2 regions of the Ruminiclostridium josui JCM 17888 genome follow, and region 1 is predicted to be linked to the other one. Evidence: riboswitches for the same ligand, from Rfam matches in the RefSeq annotation. Region 1 holds a riboswitch; the other holds the start of a gene.
The links. A riboswitch is a leader RNA that binds a small molecule or an ion and turns the genes downstream of it on or off. The one in region 1 is predicted to bind FMN.

Region 1 (8,299 bases):
CCTCAATAAGTACATCTCTGTCAAAACTTTCAACTCTAACATTCGACAGTGCTATTGCATCCTTCATTTTTTCTATTCCATTTCCCCCTACAGGCGTTACAGCCGAACTACCGCCTATTATTTTAGGTGAAATGAAGGTCATTACCTTATTCACTATGCCTGCCTCAAGTGCCGAAAAGTTAAGGGTACCTCCTCCTTCCAAAAGGACACTGTCAATTTCAAGCTTGTATAATTCTTCCATAAGCTCCTTGAGATTTACCTTTCCATTTTTTATATCCGTTTTTATTATTCTAACGCCTCGGGATAAAAGCTGGTTTTCCTTGTCTTTATTGATTTTATCTGTTGTTGCAAGTATAAGTCCTGCCTTAGAATCACAATTAATAACTCTACTGTCCATTGGAATCCTTCCGCTGCTGTCCACTACAATACGTACAGGATCAATGCCTTCTCCCAAGGTTGGTCTTGATGTCAATGCAGGATTGTCATTTATTACTGTGTTTACCCCTACCATAATTGACGATACTCTATTGCGTATAGTATGGACATACTCCCTTGATGATTCACCGCTTATCCATTTGGAATCTCCTGTAACCGATGCAATTTTGCCGTCCAATGTCATTGCCGTTTTCATAATTACAAATGGAAGCCTTTTAGTTATATAGTGTATAAAAATTTCATTCAGCCTTTTTGCCTCTTCCTCAAGGACTCCTACTATGACATTAATATTGGCATCTTTTAGTATTTGTATGCCCTTACCTGACACCTTTGGGTTTGGGTCCACCATTGAGACAACTACTTCTTTTATTCCAGACTCAACAATTGCTTTTGCACACGGAGGTGTTCTTCCATAATGTGAGCAAGGCTCAAGATTTACATAAAGAGTAGCTTCTGAAATATCCGCTGTAGCATTTTTAAAAGCACTAACTTCAGCATGGGCACAACCCAAGGCTTCATGGAAGCCCTCGGATATTATTTTCCCATCTTTTACTATAACTGCTCCCACCAATGGATTTGGGTTTGTTCTCCCCCACCCTCCTTTTGCAATTTCCAATGCTCTTTTCATATAGAACTCATGTATATTCATTTTTGTTCTCCTTGCTTTTATTTCCTTAAAATTTAAAAATCCCCAGAGGAAGACAACCCCTGGGGACAAAATAGCAAAATTAAATACACTATCTTTCATCCAGACTGTACTGTCGGCTCCGGAGTTTGACCGGATCTGCTTTCGCTCGCGGGCTTATAGCTTGTGCTATCTACCGCCGGTAAGGATTTTCACCTATCCCTGAAGTGTCATTATCATTATTAACATATTTTATTAAAGTAAACTATAGCAGTATTGGATATATTAGTCAAGCTATAGTTTTATTACCAAAACACAGAACACACAAATATTAGTATTACAAAATTTTACCTCTTTACAAGAACGTTTGTTCGGATTTATAATATTATTACGAACAAATGTTCTGACTGGAGTGACTTTATGGATAGAGTAATTTTACACTGTGACCTCAATAATTTTTACGCTTCTGTTGAATGTCTGTACAATCCACAGTATAGGGATTGTCCTTTAGCCGTGTGTGGAAGTCAGGATTTGCGTCACGGTATTGTCCTGGCTAAAAACTATATTGCAAAAAAGTTTGGTATAAAAACAGGCGAGGCTATCTGGCAGGCAAAGCAAAAGTGTCCAAACCTTGTAGTAATTAATCCAAATTATGCTTTATATCTGAGGTTTTCAAAGGAAGCCAGAGAAATTTACTCGAGATATTCCAATCTTGTTGAAAGTTTCGGTATAGATGAGTGCTGGATTGACGTTTCTGAAAGCACAAATCTTTTCGGGAACGGAGAAAAAATTGCAAATGAAATACGTGAACTAATTAAAACAGAACTTGGCATTACTGCTTCAATAGGAGTCAGCTTCAATAAGATATTTGCAAAGCTTGGGTCTGATTTACAAAAGCCCGATGCTACTACTGTTATTAATCAAAATAATTTCAAAGAAAAGGTTTGGAATTTAGACGTTGGAGAATTGCTTTATGTAGGCAGGTCAACACGAAGAAAGCTTATCCGGGTCGGTATAATGACTATCGGAGATCTTGCAAAAACACCTCTTTCTTTTATTAAAAGTTATCTTGGAAAATGGGGCGAAACTATCTGGAGTTTTGCTAATGGCATGGACTATTCCGAAGTAACTGCAACAGATTATCATGAAACTATAAAGGGCATAGGAAACAGCATGACAACCGCTAGAGATCTTGTAAACACAGAGGATGTGAAAGTTACTTTTACTGTATTAGCTGAAAGTGTTGCACATAGGCTTAGAAAACATAATTTAAAGGGTTCTACAATACAGATTTATATTCGTGATAACCAGCTTGCATCAATTGAACGACAAGGAAGGCTTCCGGCCCCCAGCTATATATCCGGTGAAATTTCACGTAAAGCTATGGATATTTTTAATACAAATTGGGGTTGGCACAGACCTATACGCTCTCTTGGTGTACGTGCAACTGATTTAGTTACTGCGGACACTCATACCCAGCTTTTCCTTTTTGAGGATTATAATAAACGTCCGCGATTAGAGAATCTGGAATTCAGTATTGATGCAATTCGTAAAAGATTTGGGCATTACTCTGTTCAAAAGGCAATTTTACTTAAAGATAGTGCCCTTAATGCCAACCCTGTTGAAGACAACATTATTCATCCTGTTTCATTTTTTAGATAAGGTGATGTTATGAAAAAGGTTTTTGTTCAATTAAATGCAACATTTTCCCCAAATGGTGAGCTGATACCTGTTTCCTTTGTCTGGGAAGATGGAGTAAAGTATATAATAGACAAGGTATATGACCATAAAAAAGCGGCAAGCTTAAAGGTAGGTGGCCAAGGTATCCGCTACCGTTGTAGGGTCATGGGAAAAGAAATATTTATTTTTTTCGAAGAAGGCCGGTGGTTTATAGAGGGCAAGTAACTCTTATGCTACATCACTATTGCTGGTAAATACAACTTTATCTGATTCCGTTCCCGAAGCAGTTAGTGTACCATTTACAACAATCTCACTTCCTTTGGTAAACTTCACAATTACTCCTTGGTCAATCTGAAGTTTTACGCCTGGCTGAATAATTATACCTCCATCAACTACGTAAGTATAGTCGTTAGTCCATGTAGTATTCTTAGAAATGTATCCACTAACATATATAGTATCTTCTGCTGAGGTATCATATGTTTCAGCGTATACTATATTTTTTAACCCTGTTACCATTAAAATTATTAATACTAAAAAAATAGTTTATTCGATCTTTTCATTTTTTTACCCCCATTTATTGTTTTACATTGATAGAGTAAAATATATAATAGACAAGGCAGGCCACCAAGTAAATTTGAGGAGCAAAAATTATGTGTGGAAGATACGCTATTTTTACAGAAGAAGAAAATCAGGAACTTAGGAATATAGTTAATGATATTAATGAAAAACTTAAAGGAAAAGCCACAGCAATGAAAACAGGTGAGATTTTTCCCACTGATACTGTCCCAGTTATAACTGATATTTCTTCTGACGGTAAAAAAACAACTGATTTGTTTAAGTGGGGATTCCCCCATTTCAAACAGTCCAGCGGTGTTATTATAAACGCAAGAAGTGAAACTGTTCACGAAAAACCCACTTTCAGAAAGCTTTTGATATCAAGAAGATGTATTATCCCCGCAAGTGGTTTTTATGAATGGAGAAAAGTCAACAGTAAAAAAGAGAAGTATTTTATTAGCTCTGCAACAAGTAATGTAATATATATGGCCGGACTGTACAACAGTTTCATTGATAACACTGGAGCTGTAGATAACAGATTTGTTATCCTGACTACTGATGCAAACCAGCAAATGTCATATATACACAACAGGATGCCTGTAATTTTGAGACCGGAGGATTCTTTTGTCTGGCTTGATTGCAATAGTAACTATTTAATGGTTTCAAAGTTTTTTAAACCTTATGCCGGGGATATTTTGCTAAGCCAAAATGGGTGATTTTACCGAATAATATCTTAAAACTTAACATTCCAATAAATAGTAAAGCCATTAAAATTAGTTTTGCCATGCTTGAAATACAAAAGTAGTATTCTACAAAACTTATAGATTTGTCCTGAAAAAGATTTTTATACCACTTTTGTGTAATTTCTGCATCAGGCTTAGTTTTGAATTCTTCATTACAACTTCCATTAAACAAATAATTAATAGTATTCTTTTCAATAGAATTCAACCTCTATAAACCAATTAATTTTCCTAATTTAGACTTATCATACAGTTATTAGTAGTAGTGTGGCAATAAATATTATTTATTTCAAGGGAACGTCCAACCTACAAAAGTTTTTTAGAAAAATAATTTTATCTATGGCAACTCTGGCTTTCCACCAATTTTCACTTATAGCGAATTCCTTCGGATATTTCTCATTGTTTTCAAACCAACTCCATGTAATATTCCAAACACCATTTTGAGGCCTTGTATCAATTAAGTAATCAAGCTCTTTTGCTATAATATCCTGATTATCCTTATAAAAGATACTTTCAGGAGAATTTATATAATCAGAAGGTCTTTTATTGTAATAAATCCATTTGGATGTATCTCTTTCTATAAAATTATATACTAGTTTTTTTACTTTTTCTGTAAGTGATTTATGGTCAAAATTCAGTGCCAACCCTGTTTTATCCAAAGCGTCAAGTAACACGCAGTAACCTCTAACTCCCATTTCTCCATGATTGTCCGCTGTGCTGATTTTATTGATTATAACATCGGAAATCCTTTGAGCCTTATTGAATATTTCAGAATCCTTGTCCGCATTCAATAATATAAAGCTAACAATTTCTGCGGTTAGTCCAATACTTTCAAAAGCGTTGGCTTCCATATTGTATGTCCACCAAGGCGCATGAGCATAGTCATCATTAGAAGGAATATTAAAATACCATCCGTTTTCAGAACAATAGACATTGCTTCCCAGGAATTTAAATATTCCTTGTATTAAAGGATGCTGCTTATCATTAAAACCAATTTCTTTTAAAATGTTTATTGCCTTTAATGTTGTATAAGGCGATGAATTGGGATTCCAGCTATCTGCTTCAAGAACATGGCCAAATCCACCGTCGTCATTCTGATAAAATTCTAAAACAGAAAGCACTGCCTCTTTACTGCCATTTTCAAAATAATACTGCCAAATTGCTAATTCTAAGGGTCTCGCATTACGATACATCCACGATTCAATCTCTTTGTAATCTTTTAATGTAAGTTTTTTCATAATATCACCTCTTAAATATTTAAAACAAGTATTTTAAGAATAGACACCGCCATACGCCATTCATATACCGAAATATTGGCTGTACATTTAGACTTATAATCCTTGTATATCTATAGATAAATTATTAAATTAAGCAAATTCCTTTAGGATGTTAATCATATTATTACTTGTATAATATCAAAAGTCTATGACAAAAACCAAGGGTCTCAGCTATTTGATGAATCCCTTGGTTTTTACGACAGATGTTTATACCAGAATTTTTATTTGTAAGGTAAATTTTTTACGATACCCAACAGGTACTGCTTCATAATAGCAAAATCAATTGAATCTATGGTGTTATCAAGATTAAGATCCAAAACTTCATTGTATGCATGTGTAGGATTCATCAAGTGCATCTTTAAAGCTGAGAAATCCAAGGCATCAATGCTTCCATCATTGTTATAATCTCCATATTTTATTGTAGGAGTACTAGTACCGAAAAAGTTAACTTTTTGCATTTCTGCCCACATAGCTTTTGCTGTTGCCACGCTTCCTGCTGTAGTAGGATGTATACCGTCAGGTAGTGTATACTCTGATAAATGTCCGTCCCATGCTGGCCTTATATCAAAGAAATATGTTTCCGGCTTTTCTGTTGTATTAGCTATTGTAGATTGCATTATAGGTCTTAATGCATCCAATTTTGCTTTTAAACCGTTGAGATCTCCGTTTGGATTAGGATAGAACAAATAAAATACTTTAACAACGCCATCAGCTTTCATTTTTTTCAATAGATTAGTAACTGCATCTGTAGCATTCTTAATAAAAGGAGTGTTTTCATTATATGGTGCAGGAGTCCAACCTTGTAGACAATCGTTTCCACCACCATCCATTATTACATACTTAACTTTACCGGAATTAATACCATTTGTGTACTGAGAAGGTATGCCATTATTCGCCAATGTAGACCCAGATACTGTATAGTCTCTAAACCTATCATTTGCACCTAAAACACCAGCATTTCTAGCTTCATTTTCTAAAGCTCTGACAATTTCACCAGACAATGCGAAATATGAATCACCAATAACCATTACGTCACTTCCCTTGATTTGAGGGGCAGCAGCAAAAATAGTTGCAGGTGCAAAGCTTGCCATAATAACAACCACGATGATAGAAAATAAAAGTAGTTTTTTCATGATTTTAACCTCCAAAAGATTAATTTAATGTATGAACTCACTTTTGATTATAAAATTTTGATATGAGGCTGCAGCAAAGAAATAATCTATTTTTATAATTTCATCGAATGCATTCAGTGAATTTCATTTATATTACATTATATTACATATTAGCGGTTAAAGAAAGGAAATGTTGTAAAAAGATACAAATTAATGAAAATAGATAGAGATTCAAAATTCGCAATAGCTAATATTTAAGGTCGAAATATACTGTTGGAAATATTTGACAATAAGTTTAAAAAATCATATACTTTGCTTGATACTTATTATTATAGGAGGTACTTCAAATGACTAAAAGAAAAATGAAACTCAGAACTCTAGGGATATTGATAGTAATACTTAATTTGCTATTCTGCAATGTATTTGCTTCTACTGGCAGTTTTGAGCAGTCAGATGTTCAAAATGATTCTATTAAGAATTTAAGTATTGAAAGCCAGCCTATTTTAAAAAATCTTGATTTAAATAAACTTCGCAGTGAAATTAGTAAATCCAACAGTGACTTGAAATCAAAGCAAAATAATAAAATGGGAAATTCAAATTCTTTAGTATCAGCGAACGCATATACTCCTTTTATTAATTTTCTAGATCAACAATTTTCCAACATGCCAAATACACCAGGAAATGCTAGTGTAGCTGATACTTTCAACAAAATAAAACAAAGTAACCCTACTATAAGTTATTCAAGTAATTATGCAATAGATTCAGTATACCTTTTAAGTACAACAATCAATGGCATAAGACAGGATTTTTATGCAATGGAAATAGTATATCCTGTTAGTTTTTATCCGGGAAGCCCTGTAGTTGAGGATCACGGCTTAATTGTATATAATCAGAATTATAAGAGCCATCCTTTATATAATAATGGGCGCTACAGCAAAGGGTTTAATGGGATAACCTATGGCAGCGGAAGTGCTTATAACGGTCTTTCCATCAGAGCCGGAATCATTAGTGCATATGTACCTATTCAAAAGTATTCACATACAGAATTTGGAGAGTATAGGACATTCTATTTATTTGATTTTTTTAACCCGTCTATAAGTAAAATAATTGATGGTGGATACGATCCGACAGGAAATAAACCATACTTTGTAAGCTGGGTATCTTGCGGTAACAGAATTATATATGGAAGGGCATCTTGGTATTCAGACGGAAGTGGCCATAATGAATTATACAGAGTTGATAGAATACTCGGGAATGAAATTGCCAATAAAAATATTTTATTTTGGTCAAACAATGAATTCGAAATTGGGACTTTGTTAACATATGATACATATCAATTTTATTCGACTATTGGTAATGGAAAAACATATCTTATTGACTTAAACACACTACAATTCAGTTAACAGCAAAAAATGAAATCATTATGATATAGTACATCACATGTAGAATATTCGTTGCAACAAAACACTGCATTCCATTGCTGAAATGCAGTGTTTTGATTTGATTTTTGTAGATATTTATTGGAACCGAAATTTTTGCAGATATATTAACTGCAGGAATTAATAGCTATATAATACATTGAATTTATCTTAAAGTTAAAAGCCAAATCCTCTGAGCTTGTGTGATATATAATAATCATTTTTAAAGTTATTTGCATACAAAGAAAACGCCAGAATGACATTTTTTTACATATCACCCTGACGACATAATATAATCAGAACAGCCTATCCGTAAATCAATAATTATCAGTTGCATTTATACATGCACTTAATGAAATATGTCCTTTATAGCAAATACTATCAGGTACATTAATATTCAATCTTTGTTACATTCCCTGGAGCAGAGTATGCCCCTGCAACTTTGTTTGTAGATGAA
Region 2 (8,299 bases), 1.5 Mb from region 1:
TCTTAAAATATATACGTTTAGGATACAAATCCACCACTTCCAGTTCCAGCACAGATATAAACGTTATTTTCCAAGGTCAAAGCTAATGATAAATAGTCAGAGAAAGCACCCTGTACACAGGGTGCTTTTTATTTGCCTAAATAACTAGTCCTTTAGAAAAATAATATTAATAGCCTGCTTCGTGCCTTCTCAGGTTCAAGTCCTATTTAGGTATGCAAAAAATCCTCGACAGAAATCTGTCGAGGATTTAGCTGGTCGGAGTGAGAGGACTTGAACCTCCAGCATCTTGGTCCCAAACCAAGCGCGCTGCCAATTGCGCTACACCCCGCTATTTGCACACTCGTTGTTTTCTCGAGTGCAAAAGTATTTTACTATAGCCCCAAAATATAATCAATTCGTACATTGAGCATATTTCAGCATTTACCCTTCTGTTTCTTTAATATGCTCACTTTTACACCGTTTTATTACCTGTTTTGTCAAATTAATTTTATTTTTGAATGTACATGTATGCTTTTAGGCCATTACTGTTTACAAAAACAATATATCCAATATGTAATATAATTGAAATCTAATATCTCTTGATACGTAATGGTAGTTTTTTTATAATGAAGTAAAACTAAGGAAAAAGGATGTGGTGTTTATACAGCGTATTTTAGGGCAAGTTAGACGGGCGGTTCAGGACTATAACATGATTGAAGCTGGGGACAGAATTGCAGTTGGCGTAAGCGGCGGAAAAGATAGCATGACCCTTCTTACTGCACTAAGACAGCTCCAGAATTTTTATCCAAAAAAGTTTGAACTTGAGGCAATCAGTCTTACAATGGGTATAGGAAATGCCGATTTCACTCCGGTTGCAGAATATTGCAAACAAATAGGTGTTAATTATACTATTGAAGAAACTCTGATTGGAAAGATAATTTTTGAGGTAAGAAATGAAAAGAATCCTTGTTCTATGTGTGCAAATCTTAGAAGAGGAGCTCTCCATAATAAAGCAAAAATGCTTGGATGCAATAAGGTTGCCCTCGGTCATCATAGGGATGATGCCGTTGAAACCCTGTTGCTTAGCACTTTCTATGAAGGAAGAATACATACTTTTTCTCCTGTAACTTACCTTGACAGGAAGGATTTACACCTTATTCGTCCTCTTATTTATACTGAAGAAAAACAAATAAAATCAGTTGTAAAGTCAGCGGATCTGCCAATTGTTAAAAGTCCATGTCATGTTGATGGTAAAACCAAACGTCAGTATATCAAGGATTTACTTCTGGAACTCCAAAAAGATAACAAAGAAATTAAAAGTAACCTTTTTGGAGCTATAAAACGTGCGGAAATCGACGGATGGCACGAATAACATAATACCCCGTAAAGTTGTTGCAATGGAACCTAGGTAAAGCCACTTAATTTCACAACGGGGTAAATCAACATAATATTGGGGGTATATACAAAAAAATGAATAAATACATACGCAGAAGTCTTGCACTTTTAGTTATCTTAACTTTACTGCTGACATCTTTCAGCAATGTATTCGGCGCACAACAGCTTATAAGTCAAACTGTTGAAAAGCAAACAATTACTTCGGGTGTTACTTTGGAAAGCTATGATCGCTTTACTACAAGCGGATGGATTAAGGCTTATGTTCTCAGAGTAGATTTGTCTAATAAAAATGTTAAGGTCGATACCCTTACAAATAAGACATCCGTAGTAAGTTCTTCAACTGTTTTAAATCTGGCAAAAAATAGCGGAGCAATTGCTGCAGTTAACGGCAGCTTTTTTGATTTCGGAGCAAACGGAAAAAGTTATACCTATGGCCCTATTATTTCTTCAGGCAAAGTTGAACTTGCAGCTACCAGAGACAGTAAAGATACCGGAACTTTTTCACTTAATGATATCAACGAAGCGCTATTTACATACTGGAACACCAAAGTTGAGCTTATCACTCCAAATGGTGAAAAGAAAGTTGCTGCATCATATAACAGATATAATGGTACTTTTAACGGAATGGCCATAATAGATGCAAAATGGGGTGCTAAAACTCCTGGTGCCACAACCAAATATCCTGATTGGATTGAAATGGTAGTCGAAGATGGTATTGTAAAAGAGTTCAGTGAAAACAAACCCGCTATTAATATGCCAAAGAACGGGTTTGTTGTATTAGGGACAGGAAGTCATATTCAGTATTTAAAGAGTAACTTCAAAGTTGGGGATCCTGTTGAATACAGTATAACCATGAACGTTGATACAAGTAAAATGACCATGGCTCTTACAGGCGGAGCGATACTTGTTAAGGATGATAAGGTTCTAACCTCTTTCTCTCATAATCCTGTGTCTCCAAGTACAAGGGCAGCAAGAACTGCTATTGGAACATCAAAAGATGGAAAAACCCTAATTATTGCTGCTATCGATGGAAAATCTAGTAACAGTATAGGTATGACACAAGCAGAGCTTGCATCATATATGCATGAACTTGGCTGTGCAAATGCTTTGAATCTAGACGGAGGCGGCTCAACTACTCTTGTAGCAAGAAAACAGGGTACAACAGGTTTAAGCGTTCAAAATAAGCCTTCAGATGGCTCACAAAGAGGAGTAGGTGCATCTCTGGGTATATTCTCGGTAGCACCGCAAGGACCAGTAGATTCTCTTTATGTAACTGCATATGAGGAGAATGTATTTGTTAATACCTCCAGGGCTTTTACAGCAAGAGGTATGGATAAGTATATGAATCCGGTTAATATTAATACAAATGATGTAAAATGGTCTGTCTCTGGTGTTAAAGGTACTTTTAAAGGAAACGTACTATATCCTACCACTGCAGGAGAGGCTATAGTAACGGCAAAAATTGGTGACCATGTAGTGGGAACCTGTCCTATTACTGTACTGGAATCCCCAGCCAAACTTGAACTAAATTATGATAAGCTCAATATTAACCCCGGAAGTTCAGTTACATTATCCCTTAAAGGTTGGGATAAAAACGGATATACAGCAAGTATTCCCCCTGAAAACATAAAATGGAGTACAGGCGGAAATGTAGGAAACGTATCCTCATCAAATGTATTTACTGCAAATAAAAGCGGAGGAACAGGTTATATTGCCGCCACAGTAGGTTCAGCAGTAGTTTCATGTCCTGTGTCTATTCGAAAGTCAGGTATAACAAAAGTTATTCAGGACTTTAACTCAACAGGAATAAAACTGATAACCTCGCATAAGTCCGCAAAAGCCTCTTTTAGTCTGGCATCTAATGTTTATAAGTCAGCAAAATATTCTGCGAAAATCACATATGATTTTTCCACTGATTTAAGTGTAAACAGAGCTGCATATCTGAGCCTTCCAAATGGAGGTTATACATTAGACTCCGCCACATCAAAACTTGGTATGTGGGTTTACAGTTCATCCAAAAATCCAATTTGGATAGGGGCTACTGTCCATGATTCTAAAGGAAACTACAAAAGTGAGTACTTTGCAAAAGGAATCACTTGGACAGGTTGGAAGTACCTCGAAGTGTCTCTGGATGATTTAAATACACCAAAAAAGGTAACAAATGTATTTGCTGTCCAGCCTAAAAACGGTAAGTCTTCAGGTACAGTATATTTTGATAACTTGACAATGATTTATACAGGCTATCCCGATGTTGATATGTCAAAGGTTCCAAAAACAACTGTACCAAATGATGAAAATTACAAGGATGTTACTGTATCAGGAGACGATTCAATGACATTTTCAGTGTTTGGTCAGTCAACTGCATATGGTTCAACCAACAAAACACAGATTGACATGCTTAACAAACTTGCAAGCCATATAAGCAGCTCTGTTGATGTCTCTGTACTTGTTGGCTCAAATGACGGGCTTACAAGAAGCAGTATAAAGGTTCCTCAATTGAGTACTACTGCAAGTTACAAATCTTTGGATATTAACGGTAATAAACTTATACAGTTGAATGCTTCCAAAGGTGGCTTACGTGTAACCAACACAAATGAGTGGTTATGGTTTATTAATCAACTCAACTCCTTTAAGGGTAAAAACGTATTTGTATTTTTGGAGAAAGACCCGTTGAAATTCAATGATACAAAAGAAGGACAACTCCTAAAAGACACTCTTTCAGATTTTAAAAAGAAAACCGGAAAGAATGTATGGGTATTTTATAAAGGAAATTCAAATTCAAGCTATATGGACAAAGGCGTTAAGTATGTAGTCACTGCAGGCTTTGATTCCTATGGCTTCAGCGATAGCAACAAAGGTGCTGCAAAATATGCTGTTGTAAAAGTTAAGGGAAACTCAGTAACATATCAGTTTAAGTCATTTAATTAAATCCTAAAAATAAAACCGGAAACAATAAAAGCTAAATGCTTTAATGTCTCCGGTTTTTATTTTATCTTTAATAACACTTTACTAAGGAAGCTGTTCCATCTTATGTCTCAAAAATGCTGTAAAATCATCCTTCAGTTCTTCTCTTTTGAGAGCAAATTCTACAGTGGCCTTTAAAAATCCAATTCTATCTCCCACATCGTACCTGTCTCCATCAAAATCAAATGCATACATTGCTTCCTGCTCCATAAGCTTCTGTAATGCATCTGTGAGCCAAATCTCACCATTCTTACCAGGTGTAGCCGTTTGCAGGAATTCAAAAATTCTTGGAGAAATAATATATCTCCCCAGTATAGCTATATTTGATGGCGCCTGCTCAACCTCTGGCTTCTCAACCAACTCTTTTACCTTATATACTCTTTCATCAATCTGTGTTCCCCCTATGACACCATATTTTGTTACGTCCTGTAGGGGTACTTTTTGAACGCCCAGAATAGTAGTCCGGTATTCGTTATATACATCCATCAACTGCTTAATACAAGGTACCGGAGAATCCACTATATCATCTCCAAGCATAACTGCAAAAGGTTCATTTCCGATAAATGATTTAGCACAATAAATAGCATGTCCGAGACCTTTTGCTTCCTTCTGTCTTATGTAGTGTATATTTGCAATATTTGAAATCTCCTGTACAACGCTCAATAATTCTTGTTTTCCTTTTCTATGAAGTTCCTCTTCCAATTCATAGGATTTATCAAAATGATCTTCAATTGCTCTTTTATTTCTTCCAGATATAATAAGTATATCCTCTATCCCCGCAGCAACTGCTTCTTCAATAATGTATTGTATAGTAGGTTTATCAACTATAGGTATCATTTCCTTAGGTTGTGCCTTAGTTGCAGGTAAAAATCTAGTTCCAAGACCGGCAGCAGGTATTATTGCCTTTCGTACTTTCATAGATTTCCTCCATATGTACTTTATTCAAATATTATTTTACCATATATTTAAATTATATAGCAACAAATGTTCCCATTTATGTCCTTTTAACCCAAACCATTGATTATCCTTCTATTTTATGTTATAGTTTTGACATAGTTATAAATGAAACTCTCATAATATCTTCAGGGCAGGGTGTAATTCCCTACCGGCGGTAATGTACAATTTTGTATTAGCCCGCGAGCGTTTTGCAGACATGGTGTGATTCCATGGCCGACAGTACAGTCTGGATGAAAGAAGAACAATAAACAACATAAATTTGTTATGTTAAGCTCTGTGGATTATTATTCGCAGGGCTTTTTAGTTTGCTTTATATCTACATTACCATAAGGAGGTAAATCTCAATGAATAGCAGTAGAATCAAGAAAATGACAACAATGGGCGTATTAGTGGCAATTTCAGTAATTCTTATAATATCTCCGCTGAAGTTTCCTTTTCCCGGTGCACCTTTCCTTGTTTATGATGCAGCAGATGTATCCATTATTATAGGAGGATTTATTTTTGGCCCTGTTGAAGGCATTATACTCACTATTGTAACATCACTTGTTCAAACACTGGCAGTTAGTACTGGAGGTGGATGGATAGGCTGCATTATGCATATTGTGGCTACGTCAGCCTTGGTAAGTACCGCTTCTATAGTTTATTTAAAGAAAAAAAGTTTTAAAGGTGCTGTTATAGGAGCAATTTTAGGAAGTCTGGCTATGACTGCAATAATGATACCAATGAACATGATATTTTATCCTTTGTTTGCAGGAACTCCTGTTGATGCTGTAATTAAAATGATTGTTCCGGCTCTGCTTCCCTTTAATTTAATGAAGGCAGGTATTAACTCAGCTATCGCTTTATTATTGTACAAATCCATCGGCAGACTATTGTCTCAGACAGCCCTAAAATAAGGCTATCCAGGAACTATCACCCCAAAAATCAGGAAATGGTTGCATTTATTTTTGATAACTATTATGATATATGTTATCAAAAATATAAAATATTAGGAATTACATATTTACATTGAAATAATTAGCACGTATTATATTATTAACATCATATATGTGACAGTGTCACATGGGCAGCATATGCCAATTAATTTTAATTTTGCTAATGCAATAATTGCGGGGTGATATTGGTATGGAATTTTGTAATAAATGCGGCTCTTTGAAGATTAGCGGAAATTGCACAAACAAAAAATGTGATCAACATGTTAAATCTATGGTAGAATTGGCCACAACTCAGCAGATTGAGTATATCAAAGAGTTGGCAGAGCAATTAAACGAAGATGTCAGTGATATGAACTTTGAAAACATGACAAAAAATGAAGCTTCTGATCTTATTGATGACTATCTGGAACGTTTGGATGACAATGACAAAAAATTTATAGCTGAAGATGATATTCTCGGTGATGAAGAAACTGACGAAGAAGAATTATAAAGTTATACTATAATATTATATTTTAAAAAGCGAGGTAAAATTCCTCGCTTTTTATTTTTTCAACAAAACACTCCAAAAACTGTTGATAACTTCTGAATTATTTGTTAATTACAACATGTGGATATGTAATCTAGTTTACAATAAACTGTGAATAATTATAAAACCTCATGGAAATCAAGGATTCCCCGCCTTTTATACATACTTTTAAAATTGCGGTATATATGTGGATAATGTGTATAAATCTGTGCATAATTTGAATCTTATAAGTTCATATAAGTGTGGAAAAGTGGGTTAATTTGAATATTTTAAACTAAATCCATACTGAAAAAGAGCATCATATTCTTCATTATTATCCAACTTTTCAATTGTAATAGGGAGTTGTTCATCTGATTTAGGCCAACTCACAGGCAGCCGTCCTTTGAAATTACAGTTATCCCCGTAAATAACTGGAGCAACCGCTCTTCCTTCTGTACCAGGTAACCATGCCTCAACCAGGGCATCCCATTTATTAATTTCATTTGTGATTATCCTCGGTCTCCCCGATACAATAATGACAACTACAGGTTTCTTTGATTCATATGCAATTTTTAATGTGTTGGCATTCTCACTAAAAGCCAGTCCCTCACTTAATCCCAGAGTTTTTTCATCTCCATGTCCTTCAGCGTATGGGCGTTCTCCTAAAACCGCAACAACAACATCTGCATCCTTTATTTTTGCAGGATCGGTGATTATAACGCCTCCTCCGTCATCTGCCATTTCCTTAAATCCATCCAGAATAGTTGTACCACTCATCCACCGCTTTTCTTCCGTATCCAAGCCACCTTGCCATGTCTTTGTCCACCCGCCACATTGTGCACCTATGTTATCAGCAGCTGGTCCAATAACTGCAACTTTTGCTGATTTTTTTAAGGGAAGTATGTTCTTTTTATTTTTCAGAAGAACCAAGGACTCCTTTACAGCCTGTTCTGCAATTTGAACATTGAAATTCTGCCTAATGTCATAATCCTCATTTGTCCTATCACTTTCATCGTCAAATTTGCCTGATTCCATTTTTACTTTTAGTATTCTGAAAACAGCTTCGTCTATTCTATTCATATTTATATCTTGCCGCTTCTCACTTGCTGCCTCCAGTAAGCATTTATAAGCTTCCTTCCACCGTTTCCCTTCCATTAATACATCTATCCCGGCATTCACTGCATTTACTACCTTTATATAAAGACTGTTGCCATCTAAATATTCAACGCCCTCATAGTCACTGATTACGATTCCCTGAAAACCAATATCCTGCTTAAGTTTATATTCTATGAGATCTCTCTCTGAATGGTTTTTTCTACCCTTTACACTGCTGTATGAAACCATAATTGATTTAACACCGGCTTTAACTACATCCTTGTACACAGATATATATTTATCTTTTAGTTCCTCTGTACTGATATTGGTATTCCCGCGATCAAGGAGTCCATTTATGCCAGAACCAAATTCAACAGCGCCGTCTGCCACATAGTGCTTTGCACATGCAATTATACCGTTCTCCTGAAGGGCTGTTATAAAAGGAGTTGACAACATAGTCACAAGATCC

Region 2: it holds a riboswitch for FMN, as region 1 does, so the genes downstream of both, K412_RS0107890 (ECF transporter S component) here and ribD (bifunctional diaminohydroxyphosphoribosylaminopyrimidine deaminase/5-amino-6-(5-phosphoribosylamino)uracil reductase RibD) in region 1, are expected to answer to the same signal.

Annotation. Positions count from the first base shown of each region.
Region 1 covers NZ_JAGE01000001.1:149,774-158,072, forward strand. Annotated here, with positions in the region: gene ribD (bifunctional diaminohydroxyphosphoribosylaminopyrimidine deaminase/5-amino-6-(5-phosphoribosylamino)uracil reductase RibD) at 1-1,084, opposite strand, end outside; FMN riboswitch at 1,168-1,293, opposite strand; gene K412_RS0100720 (DNA polymerase Y family protein) at 1,481-2,722, shown strand; gene K412_RS0100725 (hypothetical protein) at 2,732-2,965, shown strand; gene K412_RS0100730 (hypothetical protein) at 2,969-3,256, opposite strand; gene K412_RS0100735 (SOS response-associated peptidase) at 3,391-4,011, shown strand; gene K412_RS0100740 (hypothetical protein) at 4,320-5,273, opposite strand; gene K412_RS0100745 (dockerin type I domain-containing protein) at 5,534-6,445, opposite strand; gene K412_RS0100750 (hypothetical protein) at 6,772-7,827, shown strand; gene K412_RS21250 (leucine-rich repeat protein) at 8,233-8,299, opposite strand, start outside.
Region 2 covers NZ_JAGE01000001.1:1,670,169-1,678,467, forward strand. Annotated here, with positions in the region: gene K412_RS0107865 (DUF6385 domain-containing protein) at 1-86, shown strand, start outside; tRNA gene K412_RS0107870 (tRNA-Pro) at 253-328, opposite strand; gene K412_RS0107875 (tRNA 2-thiocytidine biosynthesis TtcA family protein) at 632-1,351, shown strand; gene K412_RS0107880 (phosphodiester glycosidase family protein) at 1,450-4,302, shown strand; gene galU (UTP--glucose-1-phosphate uridylyltransferase GalU) at 4,384-5,256, opposite strand; FMN riboswitch at 5,413-5,541, shown strand; gene K412_RS0107890 (ECF transporter S component) at 5,640-6,191, shown strand; gene K412_RS0107895 (hypothetical protein) at 6,421-6,720, shown strand; gene K412_RS0107900 (glycoside hydrolase family 3 protein) at 7,012-8,299, opposite strand, start outside.